DNA from 2 places in the Paenibacillus sp. JNUCC 35 genome. Region 1 is predicted to be linked to the other one. Evidence: riboswitches for the same ligand, from Rfam matches in the RefSeq annotation. Region 1 holds a riboswitch; the other holds the start of a gene.
The links. A riboswitch is a leader RNA that binds a small molecule or an ion and turns the genes downstream of it on or off. The one in region 1 is predicted to bind cobalamin.
Positions count from the first base shown of each region.

Region 2: linked by a shared signal. The riboswitch ahead of AC2TF6_RS23580 (ABC transporter substrate-binding protein) and the one ahead of AC2TF6_RS11790 (class I SAM-dependent methyltransferase) in region 1 are both predicted to bind cobalamin.

Region 1 is NZ_CM177771.1:2,537,402-2,545,061, forward strand. It holds gene bshB2 (bacillithiol biosynthesis deacetylase BshB2) at 1-265, shown strand, start outside; gene AC2TF6_RS11780 (spore coat protein) at 350-838, opposite strand; gene AC2TF6_RS11785 (aminoglycoside phosphotransferase family protein) at 1,037-1,942, shown strand; cobalamin riboswitch at 2,117-2,325, shown strand; gene AC2TF6_RS11790 (class I SAM-dependent methyltransferase) at 2,553-3,422, shown strand; gene AC2TF6_RS11795 (permease) at 3,597-4,682, shown strand; gene AC2TF6_RS11800 (TIGR03943 family putative permease subunit) at 4,710-5,648, shown strand; gene AC2TF6_RS11805 (CobW family GTP-binding protein) at 5,822-6,895, opposite strand; gene AC2TF6_RS11810 (hypothetical protein) at 7,175-7,312, opposite strand; gene AC2TF6_RS11815 (lytic polysaccharide monooxygenase) at 7,498-7,660, opposite strand, start outside.
Region 2 is NZ_CM177771.1:5,212,745-5,220,404, reverse strand. It holds gene AC2TF6_RS23595 (aminotransferase class I/II-fold pyridoxal phosphate-dependent enzyme) at 1-851, shown strand, start outside; gene AC2TF6_RS23590 (aspartyl-phosphate phosphatase Spo0E family protein) at 921-1,181, shown strand; gene AC2TF6_RS23585 (hypothetical protein) at 1,236-1,811, shown strand; cobalamin riboswitch at 1,939-2,143, shown strand; gene AC2TF6_RS23580 (ABC transporter substrate-binding protein) at 2,322-3,329, shown strand; gene AC2TF6_RS23575 (FecCD family ABC transporter permease) at 3,330-4,367, shown strand; gene AC2TF6_RS23570 (ABC transporter ATP-binding protein) at 4,367-5,152, shown strand; gene cobT (nicotinate-nucleotide--dimethylbenzimidazole phosphoribosyltransferase) at 5,229-6,278, shown strand; gene cobU (bifunctional adenosylcobinamide kinase/adenosylcobinamide-phosphate guanylyltransferase) at 6,278-6,871, shown strand; gene cbiB (adenosylcobinamide-phosphate synthase CbiB) at 6,881-7,660, shown strand, end outside.

The DNA of each region.
Region 1 (7,660 bases):
CGTGATTGATACGGTCCAGCGAATCCCCGTGGAAGAGAGACCGGTCGTTCACTGCATCGCTTTTTCCAAAGGATGCGAAGATGTGCTCGGCAAAGCGGATATCGTGAGCGATGTCAGGCCGTATCTGGGGCAGAAGCTGGGCTCGATCCTTGCACACAGCTCCCAGTTCCAGCTCAACGGAAAGCTGAGCGGCAAATCCGCGAACGACAAAGAGGTGCAGGAACGGTTCGGCCACGAGCGGTTATGGACCTACCGGTTTCAATAAAAGAATGTGCGGGGCGGAAGCCGTTGCCGCATGCCGAAAGACCGCCAAGGAGCAGGCGTATCGTTCCTTGGCGGTTTTTTGCCGTTATTCGAGGGAGAGGGCGGCTTGAGCGTTGGCCGCGTCGTTTTCCAGCAGTTCCTTCAGGTCATAAGCGGGGTACGCACCGTCCGCATACATCCGGTTGAACACTTTGGCGTGAAATTCGACCGCTCTCAACAGATGTTTCACAAAGGTTGCCCGGAGACGGGGAGTCGCGGTTTCCGTGAGGGCGCAGGCGTAGCCGCGTACGGCCGTTTTGGCAAAACCGAGAAGCTGTCCCGCTTCCAGGACGGGCAGCTCCGGATTTTTATTCCTGGAGGAAGCATGCGCTTTGGGATAATACGCCAGCAGCTCGTTCAGATTCTGCTCCAAGGTTTGTATCGCCTCTCTAAAGAGCGTTTGAAGCCCTTCGTCCGTAAGCGTCGGCAATTTTTGTTTAAACGCGATCAATTGTCCGGTTTGAAGGCTCACAAGCTCGTGAAGCTCTAAGGTTTCGTGCCAGGCGAGATGTTTGGGGACTTTTGGCAGGCTCATCTTCTCAGACTCCGTTCGTGGGGTTTCTAACAGCCTATGTGAAGGGGCCGAAATTAGTAAGTTGTCAGCATCTCCAGACGGAAGTTCAAGTTAACAGAAGAGTTAATGGGGAATAGTTAATTGTTAAATATTTAATACCTATCAGGGACACGACAACGATGCTAAGATGTTTTTAACCTTAACTAAGGAGTCCTCGGAGTGCCGAATAACAGCAGCCTTATTTCAAAAGCCGTTTTAATAGCAGAAAAAGCCGGATTAAAGGACATTACTCCTCTCGAGCTTGGTAATGGCGGGAACCTGATCGTTCATTTGGCCCCGTATCCGATTGTGGCCCGAATAGCCACTGTGCTTTCAAAAAATCATGCAGATTACGCCTACAAGGTACTGGTTCGTGAATTAAGAGCCGCACGTCATCTCCAATCAAAGGGAGTGCCGGTACGATTGCCAACTGACCGTACGGACGCAGGACCATACGATATTGGCGGCACATGGATGACGTTTTGGAAGTATGTTCCCCCTACAGAACTGCGGCGCCCTTCGCCAAGCGAAGCAGTTGAACTGGTGAATAGACTTTCACTGGCATTGAAAGATTTTACCGATGAGATTCCTATGCTTGGTGTTTGGGAGCGGACATGTCAATCGGCTTTTAGATTAATGAAGCATCCGGATCAGCGTATACAAAACTTGCTAAGTCTGTTCTTCGCGATGGATAGACAGATGCGTCTCGAAACAAGTTTGCTACTACCGTCTCATGGAGATGCCCATTCAAGAAACTTAATACCGAGTCCCGAAGGCTGGGTCTGGTCGGACTTTGAGGATTTATCCTGGATGCCCGCATACTGGGATTTGGCTTCATATGTAGGCAATCTTGCATTATTCAACGGAATTCAGGAGCCAACCTTTCAGTATATCTGGAGTCAGATGAATATTCAGGCCGATAAGCAAGCTTTTGGATTTGCTGTTACCGCACGCATCCTTATGTCCACTTTAGGTAACTTGGATTTCGCACTTTCAGGCAGCGGAGATTTGGAATTTGCATATAAACAGCTTGGGCTGGCAAAAGATTTTATTAATCAAATCAACCTGATTATGGAAGGGGAATAGCGGAGTCATAAACCGTCGCGGCTCCACTTAATAGTCCGAAGTTTGGTGGGCCCGCCTTACCGGTACATCTGCTTGCCCGTACGCTTCGGTCATTTGCCAAAACGCCTGATTTGGACTACTATTAACCGTGAAGTTGTTTGGCATGCATGCTTTTCTTAAGATAATGGACTATCAAACATTCTTTATTAAACAGGTTCCGGTTCTTTCTCCGGGGAGAGGGAACGGATTAAAAGGGAAGTTCGGTGCAATTCCGATACGGTCCCGCCACTGTAAGGGGAAAAGGGGGAGAGGCCCCGGCCGAAGCGCATCACGTCACTGGTTAATCCGGGAAGGCGCGCATAGGGTTCCCGAGTCAGGAGACCTGCCTGTTTACCGGTAACTTCATTCCTACGCGGATAGGATGGCGTTGATGCGAATGTTCTCCCTAATCGTCCGGGTCCCGACCCGAGCGTATTCATGCGATGAACCCAAACATCCTGCCTCCGGCGGGATGTTTTTATTTGTTTCGGATCGATTGACTCCTCCGGCTTTACACGTAAAATGAAGTCCGCCGCATTTTGATCAAAAGAAGTATGAACAAAGATCTTCAAACCGCATGGGGAGGCAAACGATGTATTACGGAGTCAAACTAAATACGAATTACAAAACCCTCTGGCAGGAGGGGATGAAGGACTGGGACGGAAATCTTCCCGTACGGATGACCGATGACGTCAAGGAAGAAGGGTTCTGGAACGCTTTTATGAAAAAGAAAGAACAAGCCGGGGTGGATTCCTGGGTCGCCAACCTACGCAAGGAGCTGATCGCTTTGATTGATCCCGGCGAGGATGTGCTGGAAATCGGTCCCGGCTGGGGAAACTATACGTTCGAAGCGGCCGAGAAAGCGGGTTCCCTCACCTGTGTCGACAGCTCCGAAAGCGTGCTTGCTTTCCTGAGAGCCGCAGCGGAGCGGAAGGGCTGGAATCATTTAAACTTCGTGCATGCCAAGTGGGAAGAGCTTCCCGAGGTGGAGCGAGCCGACGTGGTATTCGGCGTCAATTGTTACTACCGGATGCAGGAAATCGACCGGGCGCTGCTGCACATCAACAACACGGCGAAGCGTCTCGGAATCGCGGGGATGGTAAGCGGTCCCGAGAGACCGCACTACAAGGACATCCAGGAGCAGCTGGGCTGCCGGATCAAATTTCAACGCAGAGATTACATCCATTTGCAGAATCTGCTATATGAACTGGGAATCGATGCGAACTGTAAAATGGTCAACCTGCACAAAACATATGCCTACGATACGGAGGAAGAGCTGCTGAAGGACAACCTGAGCGCGGTTTTGGACAAGGAGTATGACCGCAGGAAGGCCGTTGATCTCTTGTACTCTTATGTGCGTGAAGAAGACGGCAAGCTGATTTACCCGCACAATTTCAAAGCGGCTCTCCTTTACTGGAAGCCGGAAAAACGGCTGGAACCTGCGGACCTCCCGCGGAAGTGATACGGATCGTGCAGGTTTAAATCCGAGCCGCTGAAGCATTATCCCGGTAACGCGGTTTCGCGTGCCGGGATTTTTTTTGGCTTCACGGACCGGACAAGGGAAGGAGCTTGTCATAGATTCGGGCAGACTCGCATAGAGATGAAGAAGAGGATCAGGGTAAGGGAGAAGTCTTTTTTGTTGAAAAACGTAATGATTACGATTAAAATAAAAATACTGTCTTACACAGGAGGAGAGAACGTGCATTTCAGCGGAGCAAGCAGAGGGATGAGAAAAAGACACCTGATTTATATCGCAGCGGGAAGTTTCCTGGCTATACTGGCCTGGCAAGCCGTGCGGACAGGGAATGCGGTGCTGCCGGACCCTTCGGTCATCCGCCTGTTCAAGACGATGTTTATCGGCATCGTGCTCGAAGCGGTTCCTTTTATTATGCTCGGTGTGCTGCTTTCCTCGTTCATGCAGGTCTACATCCCGGAGACCTGGATCCGCAAAGCGATCCCCCGGAATCCTTTGCTCGGATTCGTGTTCGCCTGTCTGCTGGGCATCCTCTTTCCGATTTGCGAATGCGGCATGATCCCGGTCGTCCGGCGGCTGATCAACAAGGGAATGCCGCTGTACATAGGCGTAGTCGTCATTCTGGCGGGTCCCATCGTCAACCCGGTCGTCTATGCGGCAACATACACGGCGTTCCGGATGAATCCCGAAATGGTGTATGCCCGGATGGGACTGGCCCTTGGAGTCAGCGCGTTTATCGGTTTGTTCGTGTACGCGTTTATTAACAAAAATCCTCTGAAACACAGGCTGGACTCGCTGTACGCCGAGAACGGACAAGACTGCGCGCACGTGCAGGGCGGCGGCAAATTCGTTACGATGATGGGTCACGCGGGCGGGGAATTTTTCGATATGGGGAAATATCTCATTTTCGGCTCTCTCCTTACGGCCGTTATTCAGGCGTTTGTGCCGAGAGGCGATTTGTCGGCGCTGGGGGAGGGGGAGGTGCTTCCGCATCTGTTTATGATGGGATTTGCCTACATGTTGTCGCTCTGTTCCACCTCGGACGCCTTTGTCGCTTCTTCCTTTCTCCAGACGTTTTCCAAAGGTTCCCTGCTCACGTTCCTCGTTTTCGGGCCCATGCTCGATTTTAAAAGCACGCTGATGCTTCTGTCCGTCTTCAAAACGAAGTTTGTCCTGCTGCTGGCCGTTCTTATCACGGTGACCGTGTTTGCCGGTTCCGTAGTGGTCGAGCATCTTTATTTCAAGTAACCTTTTGAATTGGGGGAGGTGAACCGGGTGGAAGACAGGCGCGCTTACGCCTTCCATTATTTTATCCGGGCGGCGATTCTATGCGGGTTTTCGTTTTATATCGTTTATCTGGTCAAAACGGGCGGCATGCCGCATTATTTGGCGCCCCGCCTGGTACCGTACGTCAAAGCTTCGGCGATCGCCCTGTTCGTGCTGGCCGTGATCCAGATTTATCTGGCTCTGCAGCCCTCTGTAGGCAAGGAACCCGACTGCGGATGCGAGTCCGATGTAAAGAAATCGAAGCTTTCGCATGGTGCGGCTTATTCCTTGTTCCTTTTACCGCTGCTGCTCGGCTTTCTGCTGCCCGACCGGGTAACGGGGAGCGATATCGTTCAAGTCAAAGGGATTCAATTGAATACCTCCAGCCTCCAAACGCAGAGGAACGCAGGTCCCCAGGACGATCCGCCCAAGAAGGAACTATCTTCCGGGGGGATAAGTCAGGGCGGGGAAGACACGGAAGAAGCCAGGCTCAAGGAGATGTTCAAAGGCAGCCGGTTTACGGAAGACTACGCGAAGCTGGCCATGCGGCTTTACAAAAGCAAAACCATTCTTATCGGAGATAAAGGCTTTATGGAGAAGCTGACGGCAGTAGATCTGTTCGCCGGGAATTTTGCGGGGAAGCAGATGGAAATCAGCGGCTTCGTTTACCGGGAGGACGGCATGCCCAAAAACCAGTTCGTCGTCGCAAGACTGACGATGCAGTGCTGCTCGGCCGATGCATCCCCGTACGGCGTTATCGTTGAAGCGCCGGGAGCGGATTCGTATCTCAAGGATACATGGGTGACGGTGAAAGGCACGATCCGAAAGTCCGTGTACGAAGATAAAGACGTGATGAAGCTGGAGGAAGCCGTTATCCAAAAAATCAAAGAGCCTTCGTCCCCTTACGTGTATCCGTATGCCGGTGATTTCGCCGATCTAGGAAATTAAAGGCTGTGGCAAAAACAAAAACCGCTTTCCCACGGAAGGCGGTTTTGTGCGGTGCAAGAGCCGGATGTTGAAGGTTCTTAATCGGTAAATACAATCAACAGAACAGGAGGAGGGTACAAAAAGATCGTATAGATCGTGCCGAATAGAAGGCGCCTCCCTATCCGTGCCTGAAGCTATTTCCGGCGGCGGCCGGATTCCGGTTCAAGGGACTGTGGCTTATCCAGAAGACGTTTCCATTCTTCACTCAGCCGGTCCGTATCCAGATCGATCCCGATAAACACGAGATATGGCTCTCCCGTGTAAAAGGAAGGCTCCCAGTAGCTCCGCTTTCCTGCGTATTGCAGCAGATGCATGTGCCCGGATTCCGCGAACGTCACATAACCTTTGGCGCGGATCAGACCGTCCTTCCACCGCTGGAGGAAGGCGTCCACATCCGCTTTGGTCAGCCCCGCAGCCCGATTCCACGGGAGGGTGACGGTACGGACGCGGGAGTGGGAAGGCGCGGTTTCCGCCGGTGCCGGCGAATCTGCGGGGTGCACGTCGCGTCCGGTGCCAGCTGTGTTGGGCTCCTTCGGATGAGTCCGGATCTTCGTCATCCGGATAGGCCGGACCGTCAGAGGCGCATTCTGCGCAGGCTGGATCCCTTCCAGGATCGGCTGAATCTCAATGCGGCAGTGGGTCGTATACACGAGCATAGCGTGCCCGTTCAGCTTGCGTATCGCCTTCTCGATTTGGTGCAGCCGGATGCGGTGCACATAATCCGTTTTGTTGACCAGGATAAGGTCGGCAACTTCGACCTGCCTGCGAAGCGTCCGCACAAGCTGTTTGTCCGAGGCGAACAGGCTGTTGTAATCCATGAAGTTTTCGGCATCGAGCACAGTGATGACCTGCTTGAGGGCAACGCGGTCCAGCAGACCGGATTCCGTAAGCACATCGGCAATTTCTTCGGGGTTGGCCACGCCGGTCAGCTCGATGAACAACATATCCGGATTGCGCAGAAGCAGAGCCTGCAAGCTGCCGGTAAGCTCGCTTTTCTTACTGCAGCAGACACAGCCGTCCAGCAGTTTTTCAACCGAAGCGGAACTGTGCCCTTCCAGAATTAAGCCGTCGACATCCGCTTTGCCCAGCTCATTCATCAGTATTCCCGGGCGCAGACCAAGCTTCTTGGATTCTTCGAGCATACGGAGCAGAAGGGTCGTTTTACCGCTGCCCAAAAAACCGCTAAGTACGAATACAGGTATTGTCACGGTTTTAGTTCCTTTCTGAAATAAAAGATATGTTCTCATTATATGCCTGTCCGGAAACGGCCATGCCAGAAAAATCGTAATCGTTACGTTTAAATTTATTGTACAGGAAACAGCGCTGTCCGGCAAACCGGATGTTTTCATTAGGAGGAGTGGAAGGCAGCTTCCAGAGCTTCCTTATGTTCTTGTAATCCGGGTAAAAAGTCCCTAATTATTCAAAGTGGTAAAAAAATCCTCCATGTCCATTAATGGACATGGAGGATTTTTTAAATTTCCTATGCTTTATTGCAGGGACTGCTGAGTTTTGGCGGAACCCGCAAAGGTCTGAAATTGATCCTTTAATTTCTGACGGGCGTCTTTATTGCGGAGTAAGTAAGCAGCTCCTAAACCAATTGCAGTAAACATCATTTTTTTACCCATTTTCGTTTACCTCCTCGTATGTTAAGGTTGCTGGCTCTACAGAAAATTACCCGCTCAGCCCGATGCTAAACATTTTTCCGCGTAATAAACTAAAAAGAGAGAGGGGTGCTGCCGTGCAGACCCATCTTCTTCAAATAAAAAAGACCACCCGATAAGAGCTCGGATGGTCCTTCTTGTTGAGTGAATTAGACGGTTTTCCAAACGTCGGCTTTACCAGGGATCTCACCTTGTGTCCACCATTTGGCTTCGTATACGACACCGTTGTAAGTAACGCGGTTGCCTGCTGTGTAAACGGAGGAGGAGCTCCAAGCAGGTGCAGTTGTGCCGCCACCGCCGGCAGTTGTTTTA
Region 2 (7,660 bases), 2.7 Mb from region 1:
ACCTTGCGCTGCGCGCGCTGATTACGCCGGGCGATGAAATTCTCGTTCCGGAGCCCTGCTACATCGCTTACAGCCCGATCGTCACGATCGGCGGAGGAGTCCCGGTCGGCATCGAGACCTTCGCGAAGGACAGCTTCAAGCTGAAGCCCGAGGCGCTCCGCGCAAGTCTGACGCCGAAATCCAAGGTTCTCGTTCTGAGCTATCCGAGCAACCCGACGGGCGGCATCATGACGTACGAGGACTGGGAGCCGATCGCCCGGATCGTGGAAGAGAACGATCTGATCGTCATCGCCGATGAAATTTATGCGGAGCTCACTTACGGAAGCAAGCACGTGAGCTTCGCTTCGCTGCCCGGCATGCGGGACCGCACCATTCTCGTCAGCGGCTTCGCGAAAGCTTTTGCCATGACGGGCTGGAGAGTCGGCTACATGTGCGGGCATCCGGACCTGATCTCCGCGATGCTGAAGATCCATCAGTACACGGTCATGTGCGCTCCGATCATGGGCCAGATTGCCGCGCTTGAGGCGCTCCGCAACGGACTGGAGGAGAAGGACCGGATGATCGAGTCCTATAACCAGCGCAGACGCCTGGTCGTTCAAGGCTTCCGGCAGATCGGTCTCGACTGCCATGAGCCTCAGGGAGCGTTCTACGCGTTCCCTTCCATCGCTTCGACGGGCCTCAGCTCGGAAGAGTTCGCTCAGCGGCTTCTGACCGAAGCGAAGGTGGCGGCCGTTCCGGGACAGGTGTTCGGCAACGGCGGCGAAGGCTTCGTCCGCTGCTCCTATGCGACTTCCGTTTCACAGCTGAACGAGGCTTTGGACCGTATTGGGTCTTTTGTGAAAAAATTGTAAAGACTTGTCCAAAAAATAGTTTTCAGAATCGGAAAAAACTGATATCTTTAGGGTAAAGGAGGGATATGTATGGCTTATTTAGAATATCGTCTGGCCGACAACTCGGGTTGGTACAGCCATGACGTTTCCGATCAACGCTGGTTATCCAAACGACCTGCCAAATTAGCCTCCCTCTTTCACCTGGAAGAAGAAATTCAGTTTATGCGGCACAGACTGGAACAGATGGTTCAGTCCGGTGAGGCTATGACTTCCGAGTCCGTAATTGAAATGAGTACGCTTCTTGATCATAAGATTAACGAATATATGAATCTAGTCCAGAAGAGCCGGTAAATGCCGGCTTTTTTGCAGCGTTTGCACAGGCTATCAGGCAACGGAGGGATTACGATGACACAGAAACGCTGGTTTTCGGCTGCTGTACTGCTTCTATTATTCACCGTCTTGGTTTCCGGGTGCGGGAAGGCCCAGCCCAAAGCGGATGTTTCCATCTTTATGATGGCCCGTGACGGTATACCGGTCGATGCCGCTTTTAAGCTTGAGAATTCGTTGAAAGCGCTTGTGGGGGACAAGCCGTCCATCTATTTGAATACGTCCCCGCTTTTTTCCAATGAGAAGATGATCGTCGAAATGGGATACGGCAATCACGGTATTCTGATCATCCCCGAAGAACAGTTTAAGATTTATGCGGCCGAAGGGGCATTTTTACCGCTGGAAGAGCATTTCAAGCAGGAGGACTATCCGGAGGGCGTACTCGAGGCGACGATTGAACCTGCCGGGAAGAAAAAGAATCCGCCCGAAGCGCCCAAGAAGGAGACGCACCTGTACGGCATTCCGCTCCAGTATTCCAAGTGGATGAAGGATAACGGCGTGGAGGGCAAAGGGCTCGTTGCTTTCATGGCGGTGAACAGCCGCAATCCCGAGCAGTCGTTCGAGGTGCTCAAAAAGATCGCCGCCAAATCCTGACGCGACGGCCTTGGCGCCGCCACGACTTTATGGCCCGTGCGAGGAACTGCAAGCGGTGCGGTGACTAAAGTCCTTGTCTTTCCGGCGCCGCTTGGCCTATAATGGGGGATGAACTTGAAGGCCCAACCTCATACGTTTACCGTCAGGTCCCGAAGCGGCGTCTCCAGCGGAGCCGAAGCCCAGGGTGAAAAGGGAAGCCGGTGCAAATCCGGCACGGTCCCGCCACTGTAATACGGAGATCGTCTTACGATGTCACTGTCCGCGCGCGGATGGGAAGGCAAGACGGTCAGCCATCCGTAAGTCAGGAGACCTGCCTGCCGGTTTGCAGCACAATATCCTTCGAGGAGAGGATCGCGCGAAACCGGAAAGGACGTCCGACTGACGGCCGTTTCACCTCGTGATTCCGAAAGTTATCCCCTCTATCTCCGGATAGAGGGGATTTTTTGTTGACATGCGCGAACATCGTGGGACAACCTCAAGTCAAACTAAATCAGCAAGGGAGTAGAGAACATGAACAACGATCGAAGAACCGCTAGGGGTTTTAAATACGCCCTGCTGCTGCTTGTTTTGACGATGGCCGTCGGCCTGGCAGCCTGCGGCAAGCAAAGCACGGATAACGGGACGGCGGGCTCGGCCTCTCCGGCGGCAAGCACGGCTCCGCAAACGAGCGCGAAGAAAACGCAGTATCCTTTGAAAGTAACCGATGCGACAGGCAAGGAATTTACGTTCGAGAAAGCGCCCGGTAAAATCGTGTCGGTTTCGCCGGCGGAGACGGAAGCTCTTTTTGCGATCGGTCTGGGCGATACAATCGTCGGCGTGTCCGATTTTGACGATTATCCGGCGGAAGCGAAAACGAAGCCGAAAATGGGCGGAATTACGCAGCCTAACCAGGAATCGGTTATCGCGTCGGGAGCCGACATTGTTTTCACAGGCGTTTCGATGAAAAAAGAATCGGTTGAAAAGCTGCGCGCCATGGGTATCAACGTGTTCAAGGTGGAGCCTAAGACGCTTGACGACGTCATGAAAAATATTCAGCTCTACGGCCAGATTACCGACCATCAGGAACAGGCGGAAAAAGTCGTCGCAAAAATGAAAGAAGACCGTCAGAAAGTTACGGATGCTGTAAAAACCGTAGCGGCGGACAAGAAGAAAAAAGTCTACATCGAATTCTCCCCGGGCTGGACAGTCGGCAAGGGCGAATTTATGGATGAGCTGATCACGCTGGCGGGCGGTGTCAATGTCGCTTCCGACATTACGGGCTGGAAGCAGATCAGCGAGGAGAAAATCATCCAGCAGAACCCGGACGTTATTTTATTCGCCAAAGACGTGGTGGATGACAAAACGAAGAAAAATCTTGAAGAACTCATTCGCGGACGCAGCGGGTGGAACGAAATCAATGCCGTTAAAAACAACCAGGTGATCGGTCTCGACCAGAATACGCTGACCCGTCCGGGACCGCGTCTGACAGAGGGACTCCTGCAAATGGCTAAAGCCATCTATCCGGACTTGGTGAAATAAATGAAACCTAAATGGGGACTTTGGGGAGGAGTAGGAGTTTTACTCCTTCTTCTTTCTATTGTGCTGAGTCTTTCGCTGGGCTCGGCCCATCTGCCGGTGAGTCAGATCGCTTCGATTCTGGGGAGCAAGCTGCCTTGGATCGGAGACCGAATCACGCCGGACTGGCCCGTATCCTCAGAGCAGATTATTATGAAGGTAAGGCTGCCGCGCGTGATGCTGGCCATCCTTGTCGGGGCCTCCCTTTCGGTAGCGGGAGCCGCTTTTCAAGGCGTCCTGCGCAATCCGCTTGCGGACCCGTATACGCTTGGGGTCAGCAGCGGAACGAGCGTCGGCGCGGCGTTCGTCATTTACTTCGGTCTGCAGACGACGTTTTTCGGTACGTGGACGATACCGGTCGTCGGGTTTGCCACAGGAGCCGTTTCGCTTTGGATCGTTCTACGACTGGCCCGGACTGACGGCAAAATCCGTATGGAGACGCTGCTGCTTTCCGGTGTCGTGATGCAGGCGTTTCTCGGCTCCGTGGTTTCTTTTCTCGTGTCGATGTCCAAGCAGGTCGTCAATGAAATCATTTTCTGGCTGATGGGCAGCCTCGCTATGAAAGGCTGGTCGTACACAACCGTTCTCCTTCCGTATTTCCTCGTTACTTTCGTTGTGCTTTACAGCTATGCGCGGACACTCAACCTGCTGGCGCTCGGGGAACGTCAAGCCGCCCATCTGGGTATCCATGTCGAGCGGACGAAATTGATCGTGCTGATCACCGCTACACTGGTGACGGCTGCCGCCGTTTCCGTATCCGGCGTCATCGGGTTTGTCGGGCTGATCGTGCCTCATCTGATCCGTCTGATCGCGGGACCGGATTACCGGCTGATCGTGCCGCTTTCCGCCGTTGGCGGAGCCATCTACGTCCTTTGGGCCGACACGCTGGCCCGGACGCTTCTAAGCCCGACAGAGATTCCGCTCGGCGTAATCACCGCGTTTCTGGGTGCGCCGTTCTTCGCTTATCTGCTGCGCAAACAGAAGAAATGGGGGAGAAGCTGATGGAACCGATCATCGAAGTGCAGGGTGCTGGAAAAAGTTTCGGCGGAACCCGCGTGCTCAAAGATATCCGTTTCGAGGTGAAGCCCGGCGAATTTTTCGGCATCATCGGGCCCAACGGGAGCGGCAAATCGACTCTGCTGAGGCTTATCTCCGGCGTAGACCCCCTTACGAAAGGCCGTATTCTTCTCCAGGGGAGGGAAGTCGCGGACTACGCCCGCAAGGAGCTGGCACGCTGGCTTGCCGTGCTTCAGCAGGATGCGCTGCCTCCGCTCGGTTTCACCGTCCGTGAGGTGGTCGAAATGGGCCGGTTCCCTTTCCAGAACTGGCTCGGGGAAGATCGGGAGGACGCCGCTGCGCTTATCGACCGGATTATGCGGCGGCTCGATCTGGAGCCGTTGGCCGACCGGACGGTCGAGAACTTGAGCGGAGGGCAGAAACAGCGCGTGGCGCTGGCGAAGGTGATGGCGCAGCAGCCCCGCCTGCTGCTGCTCGACGAGCCTACGACTTATCTGGACATCGGCTACCAGATGCAGCTGATGGACTACGTGCGGCAGTGGCAGCGGGAAGAAGGGCTGACGGTGGTCGCCGTCCTTCACGATTTGAACCTGGCCTCTCTCTACTGCGAACGGCTTCTCGTCGTTCACGAGGGAGAAGGCGTATCGATCGGCACGCCGGAGGAAATTATGAGAAGCGAGCTGATCCTGGACGTCTACGGGACGGAACCGATCGTCCTGGAGCATCCGGATCACGGCATTCCTCAAATCCTGCTGCGCCGGGGAGATTGAATAGAGTGAAACCGGACCGCCCGCAGGGCGGTTTACATACATACCGACTTACCCTACATACCGAGGAGGAACAAACATGAACGAACTTCAGGATGTAATCGGCGCCATTCGCCCGCTCCGTCAGGAAGCGAAGGATGCGGCATCCGTCCATCTCGATAATCTGACTAAACCGCCGGGAAGCCTCGGCAAGCTGGAAGATATGGCACGCCAGCTTGCGGGGATTACCGGAGAGGTTATGCCCGATATAAGCCGCAAGGCCATCGTCGTCATGGCGGCCGACCACGGCGTCTGCGAAGAAGGCGTCAGCGCGTTTCCGCAGGAAGTGACCCGCCAGATGGTGATGAACTTCCTGCAGGGCGGCGCGGCCGTCAATGTGCTGGCCCGGCACGCGGGAGCGGAGGTCGTATGCGTCGATATCGGCGTCAACGCCGACCTGGAGCATCCGGACCTCTTTACCCGCAAAGTCCGGAAAGGCACGGCCAATATGGCCCGTGAAGCCGCCATGACCCGTGAAGAGGCTCTCCAGGCCATCCGCGCCGGCATTGAAGTCGCAGACGGGCTGGCCGGACGCGGCGTGCGGGTTCTGGCGACCGGGGAGATGGGGATCGGCAACACCACGGCCAGTTCCGCGCTGCTGAGCGTGCTCGGGGGCATCGCCGTAGAAGACGCGGTAGGACGCGGAACGGGCATCGACGATGCCCGCTGGCTGCACAAGCAGGAAGTTGTCCGCAGAGCCATCGAGGTCAACAAACCGGATGCGGGCGATGCGCTCGATGTGCTGGCGAAAGTCGGCGGCCTCGAAATCGCGGGCCTGGCCGGAGTCATACTCGGTGCGGCCAAGAACGCTTGTCCGGTCGTGATCGACGGTTTCATCTCCTCGGCCGCCGCGCTGGTTGCTTCACGGCTGGCTCCGGAGTCCCAGCCGTATATGATTGCCTCTCATCAGTCTCACGAGCAGGGTCACGCACGGATGCTGGAAGCGGTCGGGCTCAGCCCCATGCTTCATATGGATATGAGACTGGGAGAAGGGACCGGGGCTGCGCTCTGCTTCACGCTCATGGATGCGGCGGGCAAAATCATGCGCGAGATGGCTTCCTTCGAAAGCGCCGGAGTGTCGCGGGGCTGATGAATCTGGCGCAAGAACATACACCGGGAGCGGGAGCTGTCCTCGTGACGGGCGGCGCCAGAAGCGGCAAAAGCTCGTTTGCCGAGCAGTTGTCTTCGCGGCTTGCCGCACACGGGACTTATCTCGCTACGGCCCAGATCTGGGACGAGGAGATGCGGCAGCGGATCGCTCTGCACCGCACGCAGCGCGAGCAGTCCGGCTTCCCGTGGACTACGGCGGAAGAGCCGGTGGAGCTGTCCGCCGTGCTGAAAGCTTGGAGCGGCGGCAGGAGCCAGGGCGTTGTCCTGGTGGACTGTCTGACGCTGTGGCTTTCCAATCGTCTGCTGAAAGAGGAGTCTTCGCCGGATGCGGCCGAACAAGTGAATGCCGCCGTGGACGAGCTTGTCCGGACGGTTGAAGCCTACGAGGGACCGCTCGTTCTCGTCACGAACGAAGTGGGGAGCGGCATTGTGCCCGAGTATCCCCTCGGGCGATTGTACCGCGATCTGGCCGGCCGGATGAATCAGCGGCTGGCACAAGTTTGCGGCCGGGTCTTTCTGGTGACCGCCGGAATACCTGTCGAGCTGAAAAGCCGGGCTTACCGGTTTGAATAGAGGGAACTCATGATTTTTTATTCGCTGAAAGAAATCTTGTGGATGATGCTGGCGGCTATTGCCGTCGACCTTGTGATCGGCGATCCGAAGTGGCCGACGCATCCGGTGATCCGCATCGGGAGTCTGATCAGCTTTCTGGAACGGAAGCTGAGGAGGGAGCACGCAACGCGGAAAAACGCGCCAGAATGCGCCGGAGGGGTGCCGGCCGAGACCGGAGCCGAGACCGGGGCTGCCGGTGGCGTGCCGCTGGAGGCCGGCGCATCCGCCGACACGGCTGGACAAGCGGCCTCTCTGTCACCGCGCTCCTTGAAGCGGCGGGGGATTGTCCTGGCCGCAGCCGTCATGCTGGCCGCATTTACCGTCATGACGGCAATAACGGCCGCAGCCGCGGCGATTCACCCGTGGCTGGGATACGCGGTGACGACATGGTTTATTTCGACGACGGTAGCCGTCAAAGGCTTGAAAGATGCCGCACGGCTGGTAGCGGTACCCCTGGCCGCGGGAGATTTGGCCGCCGCTCGCAAATATACGGGCTATATCGTCGGCCGCGACACGAAAAACCTCGACGAAGGCGAGCTGACGCGCGCCGTCGTGGAGACGGTCGCCGAGAACACCGTCGACGGAGTCGTTTCGCCGCTGTTCTACGCCCTCATCGGCGGAGCGCCTCTGGCGATGCTGTACCGGGCGGCGAACACGCTGGACTCCATGGTCGGCTACAAGAACGACCGGTATGTGCATTTCGGCTGGGCCTCCGCGCGGTGGGACGACGTGATGAACTGGATTCCGGCC